3 regions of the Lactiplantibacillus plantarum genome follow, and region 3 is predicted to be linked to each of the others. Evidence: predicted binding sites of a transcription regulator. Region 3 holds the regulator's gene; each other region holds the start of a gene.
The links. The regulator NrdR, encoded in region 3, represses ribonucleotide reductase genes. The targets are predictions, from matches to a motif close to ACACNATATATNGTGT.
Positions count from the first base shown of each region.

Region 1: a site for NrdR is predicted at 2,825-2,840, ahead of pnuC (nicotinamide riboside transporter PnuC). Genes of this name have one in related genera too.
Region 2: a site for NrdR is predicted at 1,859-1,874, ahead of E5260_RS05875 (deoxynucleoside kinase). Genes of this name have one in related genera too.

Region 1 is NZ_CP039121.1:3,013,426-3,018,914, forward strand. It holds gene treC (alpha,alpha-phosphotrehalase) at 1-127, opposite strand, end outside; gene treR (trehalose operon repressor) at 152-871, opposite strand; gene E5260_RS14235 (hypothetical protein) at 1,187-1,474, opposite strand; gene E5260_RS14240 (DUF2089 family protein) at 1,467-1,745, opposite strand; gene pnuC (nicotinamide riboside transporter PnuC) at 1,944-2,732, opposite strand; gene map (type I methionyl aminopeptidase) at 3,094-3,885, shown strand; gene E5260_RS14255 (PLP-dependent cysteine synthase family protein) at 4,498-5,409, shown strand; gene E5260_RS14260 (trans-sulfuration enzyme family protein) at 5,421-5,489, shown strand, end outside.
Region 2 is NZ_CP039121.1:1,282,960-1,288,448, forward strand. It holds gene E5260_RS05865 (ABC transporter substrate-binding protein) at 1-298, shown strand, start outside; gene E5260_RS05870 (glycerophosphodiester phosphodiesterase) at 319-1,005, shown strand; gene E5260_RS05875 (deoxynucleoside kinase) at 1,187-1,834, opposite strand; gene mscL (large-conductance mechanosensitive channel protein MscL) at 1,939-2,319, opposite strand; gene E5260_RS05885 (YhgE/Pip domain-containing protein) at 2,823-5,489, opposite strand, start outside.
Region 3 is NZ_CP039121.1:1,421,244-1,426,732, forward strand. It holds gene polA (DNA polymerase I) at 1-1,697, shown strand, start outside; gene mutM (bifunctional DNA-formamidopyrimidine glycosylase/DNA-(apurinic or apyrimidinic site) lyase) at 1,709-2,533, shown strand; gene coaE (dephospho-CoA kinase) at 2,543-3,136, shown strand; gene nrdR (transcriptional regulator NrdR) at 3,178-3,693, shown strand; gene E5260_RS06500 (replication initiation and membrane attachment family protein) at 3,715-5,118, shown strand; gene dnaI (primosomal protein DnaI) at 5,122-5,489, shown strand, end outside.

The sequences.
Region 1 (5,489 bases), 1.6 Mb from region 3:
CAATATTCAACTTTTTGAGGTAGTCGATCTTTTCAATAACACCTCGTAAATCACCGACGCCATCGCCATTGCTGTCGTAAAACGACTTCGGATAAATCTGATAAATCACTTGTTCTGATAATTTCATGCGCTATCCCTCTCATGCCAGATCTTATTTCTTAGTTCGCCGAGCAAAATCGCGGAAACTAAAGCGGTCCGCCCGGTGTCGTGATTCCGTATACTGGAACGCTCGCGCATCCGTGAGGCTCGTCACGCTTCGAACAACTGCCACATAGGCGCCCTTACTAATAGCGAGGTGTTCGCGGTCCTCATCAGTTGCCGGCGCCATCGTAATTTCCTTCGTCGCGTAACCGATCGTCAACCCAAGCTGATTTTCAAAATACGCGTACAGTGAGTCTTCCGCCGCTTGCTTGGGAACTTTCGGAACGATCGATTTCAAAATATAATCCTTATCAATAATAGCTGGTTCGCCATCGATCACTCGGACTCGTTTGATGGCCGTCACTGGCGCTTCCGTCAATTCGGTACCAAGTGACGTAAAGTCAGCAACCGGTAACGTTGCATCCGGTTGATAGTCATAAACAATATTTTGCGTCTTAATGTGTAACTTTTCGGCTAACTCTTTATAACTCACAATGCCAGAAACTGGAAATTCATACTGTCGATGCTCAATCACAATGGACCCTTTACCACGAATTTTTTGAATATAGCCATCCTCAGCCAATGTCGCTAATGCTTTGCGCCCAGTCTCACGTGAAATCCCATATAGCTCACAAAGTTGATGTTCACTCGGCAAATAACTCCCGATCGGGTAAACCTCCGCATCAATTTTCTGGAGCAAATCTTGATAAACTAAGGCCGCTTTATTCACGGCAACCACCCCTTTGTTATCGTTTTCATTTATGAATATAGACTTGTTTAGACAAGTTGTCAATATTTAAGTAATAACCCAATTAAATTTGTAGATTATACCAGCCAGATCAAGTCTAGACATGTCTAGAGTTCACAAAATCCGAGCTTATATTTCAGTATTCAATAACTGCTTCATAATAAGTGCCAGCACCTATACAGTATTGGTTGAACTAGCAGGATAGTCCGCACCATAATAAAAAATCGACATTCGCAGAGCGCTAACAGCAATCTCCAACCAATGTCGATTCTATATCTGATGATTTCATTAATATTACTATTTTCGCAATAAATCTTTCGCTTTCATTGTTGCTACTTCTTTTTTCATTTTTCTCTTTCGGTTCACGAGTGCATCTATCCAGATACCATTCAGCACGGCTTCGCCAACTAACAATACGGTTACTATTGATAATAAAGAGACCTCTTTTGTAAAAACAATGTAAATAATAAAGCCTAAAAAGCCAGCTCCCGGAATTGCCCCAAACCACCTTGGTAAGTATCGATCTAACATATAGAGCACTGCAACGACCAACATACCAATCAGAATTCCTTTAAAATCACTCATGTTGTTCCTCCCTAAAGTCAGTAATAATCTGTTTTGCTACCTCTAACGATAATTTCTCATCGATTACCAATTTCATAACCTTCGTTTCAAACGTATTTGCACCGTTGTCCTCAATAAAGTTAATTTTTTGAATAATCGTGTTTAACCGCATTCGCACGGTTGGATAACTCACTTGATAAATCTTAGCGAGTTGTTTTAGAGAACCTGAGGCAATAACCAATTGTTTAACAAATTCCTGATCCTCACGTTCTAAATTCACAAACCAGTCCATAGCATCCCTCTTTTTTAATATTGTTTATTAAACTTTAACATTGTTTATTATAATGTCAATAAAAAAGCATATATTTGATAACTGATACAATCCGGAGCTATTCAAATAAAGACGAGTACTCTAATCCAAAAGAATTACAGTACTCGCCTTATTTAGAATATTAACGCTACTAGTCTCAGTAAATTTATTAGCTGACCTTTAGTGATTCAATCCAAATGCCTGATTATCACTAGCATCCGCGCTAGCTGCATCACTAGCTGCTTGTTCTTCGGCCATCAACCGAGCGCGTTCATGTTTGTTATACCAAGGTGAAACAGTGAAAGCCAAGACATCGTTCATCAGATAAACGGAACTATTAATGAACATTGCTAGTGTCGCCGAACCTTGACGGAACGAGATGAACCAGAGGACCATTTGTGCTAAACCAGAGGCAATCCACCAGAAATACTGGTTGTTGTAACGGAGGAAGCAAATAACGCCGGCCGTTAAACAAATCGCAAAACTAATGGCATCGACCCATGGCCGGGGATCATCAGTTAAGGCACCAATAAGATAGCCGGAGATGGCATAAACAACTAAAGTTGCGACAATTGCGACGATCCACGTCTTACCCGTAAACTTCCGAATCTTTGAAACCATGTTGACGTTCCAATTAGCACTTAATAGTACTGGAATATCAAGCGTTACGACGTAGGCTAATTGTTCCCCAATGCTTAAATAGTTCTTAGCTGAAAAACCAACTACGATGAAGCAAGCGGCGGAGATGACGCCTAATAATCCATTGACTGACTTAGCCGCATTAATGGCTAACACACAAAGAACACCCAAAGTGGTCCCAATAAATGTTAAAATAGACAATGCTGTAATTGGCGCACTTACTAACGTCATTACTTGACATCCTAGGCTAAAATAGAATAGATAGTAGTTCTGTTGTGGCCAACCTTTTAGTTGGTGTGATAAGAATTTAAAATAATTACTCAAAATCATGCTCCTCTTTCCGTTTTCATATGCGGTTGTAGGTGTCTAGTTGGCCAACCAGTCACGTCACACTACTACATGTAGTGTTTCCGTTTGAAACAACACAATATATTGTATCATTATCTTGGCCGATGAAAAGGGTAAAATTCCAAATTTATATTGAATTGTTTACAATTAATCCAACTGCGCCCCGGCAATTTGGTATTTTTGGCGTGCTGATTTTTTTATATTTTTTTGATTTCGGCCTACTGATAGCGTTGTCAATATCAGGTCAAAACAATGCGTTTTGTCGCAATACAATGCTTGCAGTATACTGGAGAGGAACAAACTTTTAGCATCACAATATAATTAATTTTTTTGGAGGAACCTCATGATTACGCTTAAATCAGATCGCGAAATCAAAGGGATGCAAGCTGCCGGTGACATCATGGTTGGCCTGTTTCACGCCCTTGAAGACTACATCAAGCCCGGAATTACGACTTGGGATGTTGACCACTTTGCCTACGAATACATCGTTGCACACGACGCTACTCCTGGCGAACTCAACTTTGAAGGTTATAAGTACTCAACTTGTGTCAGCGTCAATGACATGATTTGTCACGGCTGTCCTAGTAAAGATATCTTGGTCAAAGATGGAGACTTATTAAAAGTTGATACCGTTATTAACTACCATGGCTACCTTAGTGACTCTTGCCACGCCTTTGTTGCTGGTACACCATCACCCGAAGTTAAAAAACTCATGGAAGTGACCCATAAAGCGCTATACCTCGGTATTGACCAAGCCGTTGTTGGCAACCGAATTGGTGATATCGGCTGGGCTATTCAGAATTACGCTGAAAACGAAATGGGTTACGGCGTTGTACGCGAATACATTGGTCATGGTATTGGACCGACGATGCACGAAAAGCCTGATGTTCCACATTATGGCGAAGCTGGTCACGGCACCCGTCTAAAAGCTGGTATGACCATTACTATCGAACCAATGGTCAATATTGGTGACTGGCGTTCTGGCGAAACTGCCGATGACGGTTGGACTGTTCGCACTTTAGATGGCAGTCTTAGCTGCCAATACGAGCACACCCTTGTCGTTACCGATGACGGTCCTAAGATTTTATCATCATTCGATAATGATTTTGATGCTAAATACTTATGGAATAAGTAATATCATTTAAATTATAATCACGAACAATCCCACCCTAGTTTAGTCACTTGCTAATCAGGGTGGGATTGTTTTAGTTATTATCAACAGCACGTTCACTAGCTATTGTCAGAATAAAACTAGTTATATGTGTCTTGGAAAACGTCTTGATTATAAGACATGAAAAACTGATATTGGATAAATTTTAACATCTTTATCCTCGGTCACAATCAACTGATTCAACCACCTAATATATTTATTTTAATGACAACCGTTTGGCAAAACTAACGCTGATTCAATAACGTTCTCAGCCAATCTTCATCTTTTACCGCTTATTGCAAATCGTCATTCACCACTTGACGCGCTCAAAATCATCTTGTATAGTTAGTCCCAATTAATCCAGAGGAGGATCAGACATGACTCAATTAACAAGTAGTGCTTTGAATAACTGTTGTTGCCGAACTGCGCGCTTATCGCGATGTTCGGCCTGTTAAGCATTGACTTTTTGAGGAGTGTCATCCTAAAAATCAATGTCCAGCATGGCTGGATATTGTACTGGGCGCGAGGAATTCATTCGAATTCTCGCGCCTTTTTTGTCGCTTTTGGCACCCCACCGCAGCGATTGGAGGAATTTATATGCTCATTCAGCACGTTCAAGAACTTATCGGCCACACCCCCCTGATGGCGTTACCCATCGAGGTTCCAAATCACAGTCACATCTATGCCAAGCTTGAAATGTTCAACCCCGGCGGCAGTATTAAGGACCGGCTGGGAGCCTATCTGATTGAAGACGGCTTGCAACGGGGCCGGGTTAACGCCAAGACAACGATTATTGAACCAACTGCTGGTAACACCGGAATTGGTTTAGCCTTAGCAACTCAAGCGCACCACCTACGTACCATCTTAGTCGTCCCAGAAAAGTTCAGTATGGAAAAACAAGTTTTAATGCAAGCATTGGGTGCTGAAATTGTTCATACACCTAGCGAGGAAGGAATCAAAGGTGCCATTCGCAAAGCTGAGGCACTAGCCGCAACGATTTCCAACAGTTACGTCCCCATGCAATTCAAGAATCCGGCTAATCCCGCGGCTTATTACCACACACTGGCACCAGAAATTCTGGCGGACATGCCTGCACCTATAACCGCCTTCGTCGCTGGAGCCGGTAGCGGTGGGACATTTGCCGGAGTAGCGGCTTATCTTCAAGCCCAAGATTCAGCAACCAAAGCCGTAGTCGTTGAGCCAGAAGGTTCCATTTTAAATGGTGGACCAGCTCACGCACATCGTACCGAGGGAATCGGCGTCGAATTCATCCCACCATTTTTCGATCAGGTTCGCATCGACCAGACACTGACCATCGCGGACAATGATGCCTTTGCCCAAGTTCGACACCTAGCCCGTGACCACGGTTTACTGATTGGCAGTTCTAGCGGCGCTGCGCTAGCCGCTAGTTTACAACTTGCCACCAACCTGCCTGCCAATAGTCATATCGTGACCATCTTTCCAGACAGTAGTGAGCGTTATCTGAGCCAAAAAATCTATACGAAATGAGGACTTTAACAATGAAATTTGAAACCCAATTAATTCACGGTGGTATCAGTGAGGACGCCACTACTGGCGCGACTTCGGTA
Region 2 (5,489 bases), 140 kb from region 3:
GCAAGCCAAGACTGGTTATTTAGCCGTTAATAAGGGGGCTAAGGACGAGCCAACGCTGAAAAAACTATTCAAGAAGTCGCCGGTCCTAGAAGTTTCTGGTAATCAGATGCTACGAACGAAGCCTAATAATACGAACTCAGGTGTCTTTGTCGATGGTTGGGTTCCCGCACGGACGGCGATTCAAACGGCGATGCAGCAGATTTTTGCAGGCCAAGATATTCGACAATCGTTGCAAACGGCTGAAAATACGTACAATAAAGTGTTAGAATCAAATAACCGTGCAAACGGTCGTCATTAATTGGAAAGAGTTGAAGAATTGTGCCAAATATGTCGTTGATTTATGGTCATCGGGGCGTTCCCGTTAAGTTTCCTGAGAATTCGCTAGCTGGGTTTGCGTATGCCATCAGTCATCATATCGATGGCTTAGAGTTTGACGTCCATCTTACCCAGGATCAAATACCAGTGATTATGCATGACGAACGAATCGATCGAACTACTAATGGGCAAGGGGCTATTGCGGATCTGACCTTCGAACAGTTGCGTAGATTTGAATTAGCAAATGGAGAGCCCGTCCCATCCTTACAAGAATTTTTAAACTTAGTGAGTGGGGAGCCCGTTCACTTGAACCTTGAGTTGAAGACTGATCGACACTATTATCTTGATATCGAGCGGATTGTGCTACGGATGGTCCGGCAGACTGACTTAATTTATCCGGTCGTTTTTTCGTCGTTTAATCTGAAGAGCTTACAGCGGGCCTACGCCATTGATGCCAGCCAGAAATATGCTTTTTTGACTTCAGCGCGTCTGGGTAATCCGGATGAGTTTGCGACTCACGAACACTTAGAAGGGGTGCATCTTGAACACTATCAACCTGTACACCATGTTGCTGAACGGGTTTGGACAGTGGATGAGCCAAGCGTAATGCAACAATTGTTCGCAGCCTCGGTCAATGCGGTGATTACCAATAACTTTGAGTTAGCCCAACAAGTCCGGGCAGCCATGTAATCGAGCGCAATTGTGCTAGTGCGGCATTCAAAGATTGTCGTTTGGTAATGCGACACTACCCGCGCTACCTAGTTAGCTGGTCGCGAGTCATTAAGAAGTTTCTGTATTGTTTGCTCGCTAGATTGTGCGCAATAAAAGCGCTAGTCCCGATAATGGGGACTGGCGCTTTTAGCATGATTAATTAAACTGTGGTTGGATTGCGAATCTTACCTAATTCAGAATCGATTTGAGCTAGCACTGCTTGTTGGTTAGCAGGTTTTTCCAAGTCGTACTGTTGTAAATCAATCTTCATTTTAGGGCTAGCATCGTATTCATCGTACCATTTCCGATAAGCGGTCCACATCTTATAGTAATAAGATTCCAGTTCAGGGTTGTGGTCGAACTGTTCGTAGTCGCGACCACGCTTCTTGATCCGGTAAAGAATCGTATCGAAGTCAGTTTCAGAGTAGACCATCAAGTCTGGTGCCTTCTTAGGCAGTTCAGTCAATTCGGTCATCATATTGTCTAGTAGTTGCAAGTAAACATTCAATTCAGTATCAGAGATGTTTCCTTCAGCGTTGTTTTCTTTGGTGAAGAGGGCATCTTCATAGATGGAGCGGTCGAGGACGTTGTTATCGTCGGCCAATGCCTTCTTGATCATTGCAAAACGTTTGTTGAGGAAATAGATTTGTAATAGGAACCCGTAATTCTTAGGATCCGAATAATAAAGTGGCAATACGGGGTTGTCGCCAACCGGTTCGTAAAATGCCTTAGTTCCAAGGTGGTCAGCAATTAACCCCGTTAACGTGGTTTTGCCGACCCCAATCATTCCTGCTGTTATTATCACCATGATAGCCCCTCTTTATAAAAAATTGCACAATATATTGTATCTCAAAAAAAGTTTTAATACCATATAGACTTTTAATGAAAAATTTGCTTGGGAGCTATTTTCATTTATTTTTTAGCCTGTTCCTTTAATAAATCACGAATTTCTTCTAGATATTGCGCGGAAACATCGACTTCTTCTTCCTCGGGTTCTTCTGGTTCATTTTTAACCACTTTATTAATAATTTTCACCAGAATGAAAACGACGATGGCGACGATGAAGAAATTAATGATGGCATTTAGAAAGGACCCGTACTTAAAAGTAGCATCACCGATACTGAACTTTAGATTGGATAAATCAACTTTGCCTAAGAAAATCCCAATCAGTGGATTAATTAAGTTGTCTGTCAACGATTTAACAATGGCCGTAAAAGCGGACCCAATAATAACCCCAACGGCCAAATCAATCACGTTACCGCGGGCAATAAATTCCTTGAATTCTTTGATCATGCGACTCGCACTCCTTTATTAATTGACTGTTAACAGTATAGCCAAAATCAAACGCTGACTCAATCAATATACCAATCTAATTTAACCGTAAGCTTGTCCCTAACTAAAGCATACCCATACTAATTTGAGGTGGTATCATGATTAGTTTTGTTTGGATAGTGACTTAATGTTGTTCTGAATGATTGTTGTGGTGCATTTGAGACTAGTTAATGGTTTTAGCTAGTTGGGCTGTTGACTGACAAGTTAGGTGACTTAGCGTGTGTGACATCCGGTCAAAATGAGTCTGTGAAAAGCAGTCTCAAGTGATGGGGAAGTCGTTTCAATATTAGTAGGGATTTTCACGAATACTAATAATATGGTAGTAGGTTAAGGTGTTGACCAGCGAATCAGAATTAACAGCACCATTTGGGTAAAGTCGTCAACTTAGTTAGCTGCTAAAAACGACTCTCTCTGATATAGAGAAAGTCGTTTTGGCAGTGTTTCGAGATCATAAATCCAAATAACTAATTCGTCTTATTGTCAGATGCTTTAGCTTGAGCCTTTCGCCGAACCAACGTGGCTAACTTACTCTGAGTGGCTTTGACGGCGACGGGGTCTTCAAAGTCAATTTGAGCCAGCCGAGGGTAACGACGGATAAAGAACAACCAGGTCAGAGCAATAAACAGCATTAGAATCAGTGCTAAGACGCCCATCTCAGGAAGAGCAGAATTACCAGTCATTAAGGTCTGCCGCAAGCCGTTGACGCTGTAACTCATTGGTAACCACGGGTGGATTGTTTGGAAAAAGTGACCTGACAGCTGAATTGGATACGTTCCGGCTGAACCACCGAGCTGTAAGACTAGTAGTACCATACTGAAGAAGGCGCCAGCTTTGCTGAAGACAAGGTTAAGCCAAGCGACGATCGTCATGAAGAGTAGCGCCGTTAGCGTGAGTAACAACCAAGTGGCAAACGGATGAATCGGGCTGAGTCCGTTGATTAACATCATCAAGCCGAGCATAATCGTACTTTCCATGATTGAAAAGACGAGCATGATGCTGGCCTTGCTACTCCACCAATCCAGTGCCGATTGCGGGTGTTTGCGTGGGGTATACATATCAAACATCATATTGAGGGCGAGCGCGCCGACAAATAACGAGACACTTAACATATACGGCGCCATACCAGTACCGTTGTTTGGTACATCATCACGGTCCTGGTGAGTTGTAGTGACGGGTTTGGCAACTTGTTGATACGTCAGTTTTGATGGATTGAGATTCCCCTTGCTTGCGGCCGTTCCTAATTTGGTCGCTAATGCTTGGTTACCAGTTTGAATCTTATTACCAGCGGTTGTAACTTGGTTAGCACCCACGGCTAGTTGCTGAGCTCCGGTGGCTAATTGCCCATTGCCACTAGTGAGTTGCTGACTGCCATTAGCGAGTGCAATACCCGTTGTGCCGAGTCGATGTAAGCCAGTGGTGACTTGTTGACTGCCCGTAACTAACTGTGAGATGCCAGTTGTTAAGCTGGGTAGGTTGGTCTGTGCAGATTGAAGACCCGTAGCCACGCGGCTGGCACCTTGTGTTAGCTGGTTGCCCTGGGTGCTGAGTTGACGCGTGCCCGCGGTCAGCTGTTGAGAACCCGCGGCAACTTGCCCCGCACCCGTAGCCAGTTGGTGACTTCTCTGATTGAGCAAGTTGGTGTTAGCATCCAGTGTTTTAAAGCCTTGGGTGAGCTGCTGGCTATTAGTTGTGAGCGTTGTTGTTCCGCTAGCCAAGTTTGTCGCACCAGTAGTGACGGCCCCAATGCCATTAGTGAGATTAGGTAGGACCGTGTTCAGCTGGGTTAGACTAGTCCTCAGTTTGTTAGCCGCGTTACCAGCAGATTGAATACCGGTCGTCAGTGATTGCGCACCGGTAGTGAGTTGGGTGACCGTGGAGACAAGGTCAGCCTGCTGTTGAGTCGTGGCGCTGAGGGCCCTAGTCAAAGCAGTCGTATCTAGAGCCGGTTGCGTCGACTGGGCGATGGCCGTGGTTAAACTCGCAAGGGCGGCGTTGATGGCGTCACGGTTAGCGGATTGATCAACCGTTGTCAAAATGGCTGATTTTTGTGCCGCAGTCAAATTTTGACTGTTAGCGGTTGCGGCGACATTGTCGTGAAGCGCCGCACTAGTTTTAATAGCCGATGTCAGCGCACTTAGCGCGGTTTTAACGGACGATAAGTCGGTACCAGCAGCCTGCTTTTTCAGCGCTGCCACGGTTGCGCTAATCGTGGCTTGATTGTTGGTTGGTTGCTTAAGTTGCGTCTGCAATTTTTGCAAGTCGATGGTGAGGGACTGACTGTTCTGACCTAGTGTCTGGATGCCAGTAGTTAGCTGACTTGAGCCGCTCGTTAGGGCCGTCGTTTTAGCCGTTAACTGAGCGGTCTGTGCTTGTAGTTGATTAGCACCTTGACTAAGCTTGTTGGCACCAGTGTTGACCTTGCCGACACCGGCCGCATAAGCGTTTAAACCGGAACTAAGTTGTTGCGTACCAGTCGCCAGTTGAGCGGTACCACTACTGAATTGTTGCGTGCCACTGGCCACCTGATGGGCACCAGTATTGACTTTGACAGTCCCAGTATTCACTCGCTGGGCGCCAGCAACGTATTGATCAACACCTTGATTTAAAGTTTGAACCCCGGTGTTGAGTTGAGCCATGCCAGCAACTAACTGATTACTTTTGACGAGCAGTTGTGTTAGACCGGCAACTACTTTTTGGTTACCCACCTGTAGTTGTGAAATGCCATTAAGATATTGGTTTAAACCGACCGTCAGTGTTTGACTCCCTTGTTTTAGTTTCAGCGAACTAGTTGCGAGGGTGTCCAGGTTGGTGGCGATTTTTTGGTTGGCAGTTTGGAGCTGCTGACCACCGGTGGCTAGCTTTTGATTATTAGTAGCAGCTGTTTTGAGGCCACTGTCAAGTTGTTTGATAGCGGCAAACATCGTTTTGGCATAGCTCGTTGTAATCGTTTGGGCGACGGATGACCGAATCGAAGTGACCGCCGAATCGGCCATCTTGCTAGCGACGAAGTTATGTCCAGCACTTGTATCATAATGTAGCACCATGGCTTGTGGTTGGTGATTGAGTAAGGTGGTCGCGTGGCGCGAAAAATTGGTTGGAATCGTGAGCACCATATAATAGCGACCATTTTT
Region 3 (5,489 bases):
ACCACGTGGACTTTTACTTGGAGATGCCAACGCCAAACTACCACACGTCGGCCTTTGCTGGCTTTGCCATCGGAGCGGATGATCACTGGTACATCAGTCGGGATGTGGAATTATTAATGCAACCGACTGTGGCTGACCTCTTGAGTAGCACAACGATTACCAAGGACGTTTTTGATATGAAACGCACGACGGTCGGGCTTAATCGTTTGGGTATTCAGCTAGGTAAAGTCGACTTTGATCTCTTACTCGTTTCATACTTATTAGATACAAATGATAACAGTAACGACTTGGGAAGTTTAGCTGAGCAACACGGGTACACTGACTTGCCGAGTGACGAGACCGTTTATGGTAAGGGCGTTAAGCGTGCCATTCCTGAAGATGATGACGTCTTCTTTAGTCATCTCGCCCGGAAATTGGCCGCAATCGCTAGTTTGAAGCCACAGTTATTAAAGGAATTGGCAGCCAATGAGCAGGATCAACTTTACGATGATATCGAAAAACCGATGGCTAATGTCTTAGCTCAGATGGAAATCGCCGGCATTACGGTCGACAGCAGTCGACTTAAAGCCATGGGCAGTCAGTTTACAGAACGGTTGAGTGAAATTGAACAGACGATTTATCAAGAAGCCGGTGAAGAGTTCAATATTAATTCACCTAAGCAACTAGGTCACATCTTGTTTGAAGAAATGAAATTACCCGTAATCAAGAAGACCAAGACAGGGTATTCTACCGCCGTAGACGTTCTAGAAAAGTTAGCACCGGAAGCACCAATCGTCGCTAATATTTTACAATATCGGCAGATCTCGAAGATTCAATCGACCTACGTTATCGGTTTGTTAGATGCCATTCATTCTGCTGATCAAAAAGTGCATACGCGCTACTTGCAAACGTTGACCCAAACTGGCCGGTTATCGTCCGTTGATCCAAACTTACAAAACATTCCGGTGCGCTTGGAAGAAGGACGTAAGATTCGACAAGCCTTTGTTCCTAGTCATGAAGGTTGGCAGATTTTCTCGTCTGATTATTCGCAAATCGAATTACGGGTTCTCGCGCATATTACTGATGATGAAAATATGCAGGCCGCTTTTAAAGCGGGTGATGATATTCATGCCGCAACGGCCATGCGAATCTTTCATTTGAACTCAGCTGAAGAGGTGACGCCAAATATTCGACGGCAAGCCAAGGCGGTTAACTTTGGAATCGTCTATGGAATTAGTGATTACGGCTTGTCACAAAATATCGGCATTACGCGTAAACAGGCTCGCAGCTTTATTGACGCTTACTTCAAAGAATATCCGGGTGTCAAAAAGTATATGGATGAAATTGTCCAAACGGCGAAAAAACAAGGTTATGTGGAAACCATTTCACATCGACGCCGGTACTTGCCAGATATTAATTCCAAGAGCTTCAACCAACGCTCATTCGCTGAACGGACAGCCATGAATACCCCCATCCAAGGGAGTGCGGCTGATATTATCAAGATTGCGATGATTAAGATGCAAGATAAGTTACAGGCTGCGGGTTTGAAAGCAACCATGCTGTTACAAGTTCATGATGAATTGATTTTTGAAGCGCCAAAAGAAGAAATTCCAGTTTTAGAAAAATTAGTGCCAAGCGTGATGGATTCCGCCGTACAGTTAGCCGTACCGTTAAAGGTTGAGAGCCACTACGGTGATACTTGGTACGATGCAAAATAGGGGGAACCACCATGCCTGAATTACCTGAAGTTGAAACTGTTCGTCGCGGCTTAAATCGTCTGGTTAGCGGGGCAACGATTGCTAGTATCGAGGTTTTTTGGCCGAAAATTATTAATAATGATGTCGATAGTTTCAAACAGCGTTTAGCCAACCAAACGATCCAGACCATTGATCGGCGGGGGAAGTATTTGTTGTTTCGCTTTAGCAATGGTCTGACGATGGTGTCGCATTTGCGGATGGAAGGCAAGTATAATGTTGTACCGCGTGGTGAAGATCAAGGTAAACACACGCACGTGATCTTCCATCTGACCGATGATCGTGATTTGCTGTACAACGATACGCGTAAGTTCGGGCGAATGACGCTCGTGCCGACCGGTGAAGAAAACACGGTGGCGGGATTGCGGACAATTGGCCCGGAACCCGTTGCTGAACAGTTAACACTGGCTTATATGACGGCCACTTTTGGCAAGTCGAAAAAGATGATCAAGCCACTATTGTTGGATCAAAGTAAGATTGCGGGCATTGGGAATATTTACGCGGACGAAACGCTATGGATGAGTAAGATTCATCCAATGCGGCCTGCTAATTCACTAACTACTGATGAGATTGCAACATTGCGCCAAAACATTATTGATGAAATGGCGATGGCAATTAAAGGTCACGGCACCACTGTTCATTCATTTTCAACGGCATTTGGTGAAGCCGGTCAGTTTCAAAATCACTTACACGTCTATGGTCGTGAAGGGGAACCTTGCGAACGGTGTGGCACAATTATTGAGAAAATCAAAGTGGCACAGCGAGGGACCCATTTTTGCCCGTTAGAACAACGGTTGTAGGTGATCAAGATGACAAAGTTGATTGGATTGACTGGTGGCATTGCCACTGGTAAGTCGACTGTTTCTAAGCTGCTGGCAACTAAGTTACCAATCGTTGATGCGGATAAAATCGCGTGGCAGGTTGAAGGGCCAGGCCAACCGACGACCCAAAAGATTGTGGCGCACTTTGGTCAGCAAGCAGTGCTGGCAGACGGGCGACTGAATCGGCCATGGCTTGGCCAGTTGGTTTTTAACGATGCTCAAGCTTTACAAGACTTAACCGCAATTACACGGTTACCGATTCAGTACGCGATGTTCGAAGCGATTGTCGCGGCAAACCAGCAACAGCCCGACGCAATTATTTTAGATGTGCCGTTGTTATTTGAAAGTGGCTGGCAACATGTTTGTGATCAAGTGTTGGTTGTGACGGCATCACCCGCCGTAGTATTGCAGCGGTTGATGGCGCGTAACCACTTATCGCAACAGGCGGCTCAGGCACGAATTGACAGCCAAATGCCACTTGCACAGAAGGTCGCAAGGGCTGACGTTGTCATTGATAACGGGGCCAACATTGATAAAACTAAAGCAGCCGTGTTAAAATGGCTGAAAACTATTACTAAATAAAGAAAAACTGATTGTTAGTTGTTACAAGGGGTGAGAAGTCTATGCAATGTCCACATTGTCATCATAATGGCTCCCGCGTGGTTGACAGTCGACCAACTGATGATGGTCGCGTGATTCGACGGCGCCGGGAATGCGAAAACTGTGGGTTCCGGTTCACAACATTTGAACGGGTCGAAGCCACGCCATTATTAGTCATTAAGAAAAATGGTGCCCGCGAAGAATTCAATCGTGAAAAAGTCTTGCGCGGAATTATTCGCTCGGCCGAGAAACGACCCGTTAGCATGGAAACCATGACGGGCGTCGTTGATGATGTTGAAAATAAGGTCCGGTCACTGGGCGAAAATGAAATTTCAAGCCAAGTTATCGGCGAGTATGTCATGGAGCAATTGGCAGATATTGACGAAATTTCGTACATTCGTTTTGCCAGTGTTTACCGGCAATTCAAGGATATGCACGTCTTCTTGAATGAACTCCAAGATATGATGGAGCGTGATAAGGTCAAACTGGCAAAACCGTCAGCGAAGACGACCCACGCACCTAAACGAAAAAAAGATTAGTTAAAAAGAATGGTGAACAACATGCCAAATGATGAACCCTTAACACCCAAAACTGGGTTAGTGGTCCCGCAAGCACCAGCGCTCAGTGCGGCGCAACAAGCTGTATTGGCGGAATTATACTTGCCACTGATGGGGCCATTGGCATATAGCTTGTACGCGGCGTTACGTAGCTTACAGAGTAGCGAGAATGAGCTGAGCAATCGACGCAGTCACGCGGAACTGCTGGGCATCCTAAATGTGGACTTGCCGACGGTGTTAGCGGCTCGGCGTAAACTTGAAGCAACTGGCTTGTTGCGCAGCTATTATCAACAAGATGAATTGGGTGCCATGTACATTTATCAATTACAAGCACCATTACTGGCGTTACAATTCTTTGCGGATGATCTATTGAGTGTCCTATTGTTAGATACGGTCGGTGAGTTACGTTATCAACAACTTGCTGGCGATTTTGCAGCACAGCCGATTGACTTGACGGCTGCCAAAGACGTGACGGCAAATATCTTAGATGTGTTTCACGTTGATAGTCAAAAAGTTACGACGCCACCTCTTTCAGTGCAAAAGGTGCGCGCCCAATTGGCGGCCAATGAACCGGCCGAGGATCACTCGCCCGTGCTCAGTGACGATGACTTTGACTGGCAACTGTTGGGGCAAATTTTGAAGCAGAACTATGTTGATCTCAAACAGGTTGCGAGTTCACGGCAACTGATCATTACGGAAAGTCGGGTCTACGGCATCAGTGAGATTGAGATGGCTAAGTTAATCAGTGAAGTGGCTAGTTTAACAACGGGTCAGTTTGATGAAAATCAATTGAAATTATTGATTGCGCGGCGCTATGAACGGCCCGCAGTTTCGAGTCAGCAGGTCGCTACGGAAGCAACGGTTGCAACGACGACCACTAAGGATAACAAGGCTTCAGCACAGCTCTCAACGGCTGAGCAGCAACTCGTGACGTATGCTAAGCAGACAGCGCCGTATGACTTTTTATCAGCTTTGAAGCAGGAGAAACATGGTTTTGTGACGAGCGGTGAGAACCGACTAGTTCATGATTTAATTGGTCGGGGGGTATTACCCAATGCCGTCATCAACATGGTGATCTACTACTTATTGCAAAATCGGGAGTTAGCTGCCCTTAATCGTAATTTGCTAGAAACAGTCGCCAATGATTGGCAACAACACGGCATTACGACGCCGGAAGCGGCTTTGATGTATTTGAAGCAACGTAAACAGCCGAAATCAACACCAACACGGCGCAAGAACAATCGACCGACGCGTAAGGAGATTATGCCAAAGTGGGCCCAACAACAGCAACAGACTGAGAGTGGTAAGCAACCAGCTCAGACCGGTAAACAAATTACTGCTGCCCAACGCAAACAGCTTGCTGATCGACTAGCAAAGCTTGAGACAAATTCGGAAAAGGAGGACTAAAACATGGAGAATATCTCAGAAACACTCCGGACGTTAATGAATCGGAAAAACTTGAATCATCGGTATGAGGCGTTAATGACAGCTGTGTACCAAGATCCAGATGTTCGCCAGTTTTTAGCTGCTCATCAAAACGAATTATCTTCGGATGCGCTAGAACGTTCAGCGGCTAAATTATATGAATTTTGTGAAGAGAAACGTAAAATTGCGCGGCACGAGCCAACTCAAGCACCTGGGTATCAGCCGACATTAGTGATGAGTAATCACTTGATTGACATTGCTTATCAGCCAACACCACAAATGCAAGAACAGCAAGCTGCTCACGCATTGCAACAGCGGGTTCGATCAATCAGCATGCCGAAAAATATTCAGAC